2 regions of the Bacillus sp. YC2 genome follow, and region 2 is predicted to be linked to the other one. Evidence: riboswitches for the same ligand, from Rfam matches in the RefSeq annotation. Region 2 holds a riboswitch; the other holds the start of a gene.
The links. Region 2 has a riboswitch for lysine ahead of KY305_RS01155 (amino acid permease). Riboswitches for the same ligand answer to the same signal wherever they lie in the genome.
Positions count from the first base shown of each region.

Region 1: it holds a riboswitch for lysine, as region 2 does, so the genes downstream of both, KY305_RS10905 (aspartate kinase) here and KY305_RS01155 (amino acid permease) in region 2, are expected to answer to the same signal.

Region 1 covers NZ_JAHXDO010000005.1:221,373-224,792, forward strand. Annotated here, with positions in the region: gene uvrC (excinuclease ABC subunit UvrC) at 1-1,505, shown strand, start outside; lysine riboswitch at 1,566-1,745, shown strand; gene KY305_RS10905 (aspartate kinase) at 1,871-3,100, shown strand; gene KY305_RS10910 (YslB family protein) at 3,148-3,420, opposite strand, start outside.
Region 2 covers NZ_JAHXDO010000001.1:225,639-229,058, forward strand. Annotated here, with positions in the region: gene KY305_RS01155 (amino acid permease) at 1-1,243, opposite strand, end outside; lysine riboswitch at 1,353-1,533, opposite strand; gene sspJ (small acid-soluble spore protein SspJ) at 1,651-1,791, opposite strand; gene KY305_RS01165 (metal-dependent hydrolase) at 1,975-2,457, shown strand; gene KY305_RS01170 (LTA synthase family protein) at 2,510-3,420, shown strand, end outside.

The DNA.
Region 1 (3,420 bases), on a different contig from region 2:
ATGTCATGCTGAAAGATGACAAAACCTATCCCTTTATAAAAATCACCCATGAACGCCATCCGCGTCTGATCGTGACCCGAAATGTCAAAAAAGACAAGGGGCGCTATTTCGGCCCGTATCCGAATGTGCAGGCAGCGCGGGAAACGAAAAAGCTGCTGGACCGCTTATACCCGCTCAGAAAGTGTTCGAAGCTTCCGGACCGCGTCTGTCTGTACTACCATCTCGGGCAGTGCCTGGCGCCTTGTGTAAAGGATATTTCTGAAGAGACGAACCGTGAGCTTGTCGAAGACATCACCAGATTTTTAAAGGGCGGCTATAACGAAGTCAAAAAAGAACTTCAGGCAAAAATGACAGAGGCAGCGGAAAAGCTTGAATTTGAACGGGCTAAAGAATTCCGCGACCAGCTCGCCCACATCGAATCAACGATGGAAAAGCAAAAAATGACGATGAATGACCTTGTGGACCGCGATGTGTTTGCTTATGCGTACGATAAAGGCTGGATGTGCGTCCAAGTCTTTTTCATACGGCAAGGAAAGCTGATTGAACGGGACGTCAGCATGTTTCCGATGTATCAGGAAGCCGACGAAGAATTTCTCACCTTTATCGGCCAGTTTTACTCTAAAAACAATCACTTTCTGCCCAAGGAAATTTTAGTGCCGGACAGCGTTGACCAAGACATGATTGAGCAGCTGCTGGAAACGGGCGTGCATCAGCCGAAAAAAGGGCCGAAAAAAGAACTGCTCATGCTTGCCCATAAAAATGCGAAAATCGCTTTGCGGGAAAAGTTCTCCTTAATCGAACGGGATGAGGAACGGTCAATCGGAGCGGCAGAAGGCCTGGGAGAAGCCCTGAACATTTATACGCCGCACAGAATCGAAGCATTTGACAACTCCAACATCCAAGGGACAAACCCGGTGTCGGCTATGATTGTATTTATCGACGGAAAGCCGAATAAAAAGGAATACCGCAAATATAAAATTAAAACCGTTACAGGGCCTGACGATTACGGTTCAATGAGGGAAGTCGTCAGAAGAAGATATACGAGAGTGCTCCGCGAAAACCTTCCGCTGCCGGATTTAATCATCATTGACGGCGGAAAAGGACAGATCAACGCGGCTCGTGACGTGCTGGAAAATGAGCTCGGTTTGGATGTGCCGATAGCGGGCTTGGCGAAGGACGATAAACACCGCACGTCCAACCTTTTGATCGGCGACCCGCTTGAGCCGGTATTTCTGGAGCGGAACAGCCAGGAATTTTATTTGCTTCAGCGCATACAGGATGAGGTGCACCGCTTTGCCATCAGCTTCCACAGACAGATTCGCGGAAAAAGCGCCTTTCAATCCGTATTGGATGATATACCCGGAATCGGTGAAAAACGCAAAAAGATGCTCCTGAAGCATTTCGGCTCTGTCAAAAAAATGAAGGAAGCAAGCCTTGATGATATTAAGAAAGCGGGCGTTCCTGCAGCGGCGGCACAGCTCCTGTTTGAAAAGCTGCAAAAATAGTATTGTACTTTACTGAAAAATCTGCTAGAATGTGAATAATTTCATAAGATCGTGTTATATGGTGAAGATAGAGGTGCGAACTTCAATAGTAAGCCTTTGGAGAATGATGGATTCTGCGAAAAGGGCTGAAAGGGGAGCGTCGCCGAAGCGAATAACATCCCATCGGTGTCATTTGCTGGCCTTGCATTAAATAAATGTAAGGCTGTCAAGAAATTATTTTCTTGGAGGGCTATCTCGTTGTTCATAATCATTCGTGATGATATGAAAAAAGCAATGAGAGCGAATCCTCTCATTGCTTTTTTTATTGTGGACAAAGCGCTCTTTCTCCTCACCCGCACGAACCAAAATGTAAAGGGTGGTCTAGTATGGGTCTTATCGTACAAAAATTCGGAGGTACTTCCGTCGGCTCTGCCGAAAAAATTCAAAATGCCGCAAATCGCGCCATTGCTGAAAAGCAAAAAGGCCATGATGTCGTGGTTGTCGTTTCGGCAATGGGCAAATCAACGGACGCGCTGGTCAATCTCGCGGCGGAAATTACCGGTGAGCCGAATAAACGCGAAATGGATATGCTTCTGTCTACGGGAGAGCAGATTACAATTTCGCTGCTTGCCATGGCGCTTCAGGAAAAAGGCTATGACGCCGTCTCCTATACAGGCGGGCAGGCGGGCATTCGCACCGAAGCCGTCCACGGCAGTGCCAGAATCACGGATATAGATGTCACCGCGATTCAAGCGCGGCTGGCAGAAGGGAAAATCACAGTCGTCGCAGGCTTTCAGGGAGTGACAGAAGACGGCGGAATCACGACGCTCGGACGGGGCGGATCGGATACAACCGCCGTTGCCCTTGCCGCTTCATTACAAGCGGATAAATGCGACATCTACACCGACGTTCCCGGTGTCTTTACGACCGATCCGCGTTACGTCCGGTCAGCGAGAAAACTGGCGGGGATTTCATACGATGAAATGCTGGAGCTTGCAAACCTCGGAGCCGGCGTTCTTCATCCGCGAGCGGTTGAATTCGCGAAGAATTACCAAGTGCCTTTGGAAGTGCGGTCAAGTACGGAACCTGAAGCGGGAACATTAATCGAGGAGGAATCATCAATGGAGCAGAATTTAATCGTCAGAGGAATTGCATTTGAAGACCAGATCACAAGGGTGTCTGTTTCAGGCCTCGCAAGCGGACTGACAACACTTTCTACCATCTTCACCACACTTGCAAAACGAAACATAAATGTCGACATCATTATTCAATCACAGGCAGGCGGCGGCGAAACGGACATTTCCTTTTCTGTCAAAACAGAAGACGCCGCCCAAACGGTCGCAGTGCTTGAAGAATATAAAAACGCGCTTGATTATGAAAAAATTGAAACGGAAAGCAAATTAGCGAAAGTATCCATTGTCGGCTCCGGCATGGTGTCAAATCCGGGCGTGGCTGCGGAAATGTTTGCCGTACTGGCTGAAAAAAATGTACAAGTGAAAATGGTCAGCACATCTGAAATTAAAGTATCAACGGTTGTCAGTGAAAATGATATGGTGAAAGCGGTCGAAGCGCTTCACGATGCGTTTGAACTCTCAAAGCAGCCGTCTGCCGTATAAAACGGCAAGCCAAAAAGGCGGGACTGGCAGTCACCGCCTTTTTTCATTTACACGGGATCTTTCATATCCCATTTTACCGTCAGAACGACTTTATCGGCTCTTTTCTTTACTTGTTCATAAGATTCTGCAATCTGATCATTCATCAATTGAATCTGTTCGGCGATAAAACCGGCTTCAAGCTGGAAACACGGCTCTTTTTGATGTTTAAGTCTGCTGGAGACGAGCGGGCCCTCCAGTTCAAATTCAAGCTCCTGTTTTTTTATTCCGGTGTTTGTAAGGATTCCCCATCCGGCTTTTTCAAAGAAGGCGGGGATTTCTTC
Region 2 (3,420 bases):
CTCTTGAGCCCTTCAGCTGATCATACGTCTCGCCTTTCCATATGAGCTTCAGGCTGTAGATGGCCGACACAAGATATGGAATCAAATACGCGAGCGTCGCCGCCGTCGTCAAAAATGTAAACGCGTCACTAATCGTCCGGGAAATGACCGAAAAGATAAAGATTTGAGACATCACGTTCGTCACGATAAGCGCAACAACCGGACTGCCCTGTTTATTCGTTTTCGCAAAAACAGCGGGAAAGTCGCCTGATTTCGCCGCTTGATACGGAACCTCGGAGCCAAGCAGAATCCATCCGAGCATCGTGCCGAACAAACAAAGGATGGCCAAAATCGCCATAATGATGCTCCCCGCGCTGCCGACAATCGCGTACAGCACGTCAACAAACGGTTTTTCAGAGCCGGCAAGCTTATCATGCGGAAGCACGCCCATCGTAATCAATGTGACGATGATATAGATGCTCAGCGCGATTAACAAGCCGGTAATGGTCGCGCGTTTGACGTCACGCTGTGAGCTCGCGCGGCCTGATAAAATAACGGCCGATTCAATTCCCACGAATGCCCATAATGTTGAAATCGCCGCATTGTGAATTTGGCCGCCGATCCCGTCCACTGTATGAGGAGCGCTTTGAACGGGAAAATAAAAATGATCAAAAAACGACGTTTGAAACACAAACAAACCTGCAATGATAAAAAAGATAAATCCTAACACTTTTGAGAACGTCGTGATGAAATTCAACTTACTCGCGCCGTTAATGCTGGAAATGAGAATCGTATGAGTGCCCCACAATAAAACCGTACATACGGCAAACGTCAAAAGCTGTCCGAGCGTGACTGTTTGGCTGCCGAGCGAAAACATAACGCGCTTATCCGTTAAGATCGGGAAAAACGATGTTAAATACCCGGCAAGGCTTGTGATGATCGCCACGTTGCTGATCCAGCTCGCTACCCAATATCCCCAGACCATTGTAAATCCGGCGGCGTTGCCTTTTTTCGGATCGTTAAACAGCGCCCTTGCATAGCTTTGCGGACCGGCCGTCAGCCCAGGCTTGCGGATCGATAAGTGCCCGAACACAAGCGCAATCATTAAAACGCCGGCTCCCGTTAAGAGCCATGCTGATGCAGCGCCGAGCGGACTCGCGATGGCTGCAAGCGAGCTCGGCAGCGAAAAAATGCCCGAACCAACCATATTTCCTACGACAAATGCCGTTAATAACCAAAAACCCCATTTTTTCGTCTGTTCCATTCCAGTACCTCCAGATTGTTCATTCGTAAGGACCAGACCCTGAGACCACATTTACGCACAAAAAAAAGCCTGAACAAAAGTCCATGCTTAAAGAAACACACACCCTTGATCTCCGGATAGCCCTCCGCGAAAAAGCACGCGGCAGTCCTGCACTTATTCAGATACAGTCCCAGCATAAAGAAGGAGCGGCTTTCTTTACACTTCGGCGCTGATGCCTTTAACACATGTTTTGCGGCCCCTGTCGGCCTGGCATGTGCGACTCATCATCAAGCGCAACCTCTACCTCACCGAGAAAGAGTGAGGATTTTTATCATTCAATTCTAATCAGAGGTTATCAGAGATAAAAAGATCTGTCAAAGGAATTAGATGGAAAACGGATAGAGCGTTTGCTCTATCCGATTGATGTGTCAGCGGTTGTTTTTTTTCTTTTGAACAGCTTCTTGAAGCGGATCGTCTTTAAGAGCTGCACCGGCATCGTCAAGCGCGCCTTGCATGATGTTTTTATCTTTATCGTTGTTTTTTCCTTTTTCTTTGTTAAAGAAAGCCATCAGTATCACCTCTTTATGAAAAATGGGTACACCTATAATGTGGCTTTTTCCGCAGCATAATATGCGAAAATTCGCGTCTCCTTCCTTTTGGCGGAAGAGGTAAAGTTTGTTGCTCAAACATGCATTCTCTTGATATATTTGTAATTCAGGGGATTTTGGCAAAAATAAAAAGGAGAAGCGAAAATGACAGGAAAAACACACATCATGGGAGGCATCGCTTCTTGTTCGGCAATCGCTTATTATTACGGATTTGATCCGGTCCTTATGACGGCATCAGGAGCCATAGGGGCGTTAATTCCCGATATATGCCACACGAAAAGCAAAATCGGCAGAACGCTGCCTTTACTGTCCAAAGTCGTGAGCACCGTATTCGGCCACAGAACCTTTACACACAGCCTGCTGTTTATGCTCATTATGTTTTTGATCACGGCAGCATACATTCCGAATGAAAGCGTTTCGGCAGGGCTGATGATCGGGATGGCGAGCCACCTGGTGCTGGACGCATGGACGGTTAATGGAATTAAACTGCTGTTTCCGTCAGCGATCCGCTTCCGGCTTCCTTTATACATGAGGACGGGAAGCTTTTCGGAACAGCTTGTGCTGGCCGGCTTAACGATTGTATCCTGCTATTATTTTTACGAACTGTTTCACGGCCGCATCTCATAAACGAAAGCGTTCGGGATCATGACCGGCGCTGCGAGGGTGAGGAGTCATACATATGAAAGAAACCTTCATAAGAAAACAATGGTTTTTATGCCTGTCGATTCTGTTTATGTGGATAAAAACCTATCTCGTCTATAAACTCGGCTTTGAATTGCAGATTAATTCCTTGCTGGAGGAATGTCTGCTTCTCATCAATCCGCTGAGCTTTATTCTGCCGCTGTTTGGGATCGGGCTTTTGCTGACAGAAAACAAACAGCGGATGTTTTTGCTCGCCGCCAATGTCATCTTGACGGGGATTTTGATCGCAAACACGGTTTTTTACGGGTTTTACATTGATTTTATTACCATTCCGGTTTTGTTTCAGGCCAGCAATATGGGCGATATGGGGAGCAGTGTCCAAGAGCTGTTTCACCCGCTTTATATCGCTTTGTTTATAGATATTGCACTTCTTTTTTATCTTGGGAAAAGGAACGCGTCCGTCAAAGAAAAAGCGGGCATCCGCACCGTCAAGACGTACGCCTGGGTTTCGGCCGGCCTGATTCTGTGCAATCTTGCGCTCTCGGAAGCCGAGCAGCCGAAGCTGTTCACACATCCCTTTGACCGCGAAGCGCTTGTGAAAGGAATCGGATTGTTCCACTTTCATTTGTATGATACCGTTTCGCAAACCCTTTATGCCGGCGCAAAAGCGTTTGCTGACGAAGACAGTCTGGCAGCAGTTGCGAATTACACCCAAGCGGATTACAGCAAGCCGTCTGAAGCAAAGTTCGGGCTGGCAAAGGGGCGCAATGTAATCTTTGTCACGCTCGAATCAACGCAGAGTTTCGTCATGAATAAGCGGGTAAACGGACAGGAGATTACCCCGTTTATGAATAAACTGCGAAAAAAAAGTTTTGATTTCACCCATTTTTATCAGCAGACCGAGCAAGGAAAAACATCTGACTCAGAATTTATCGCCGCCAATTCGTT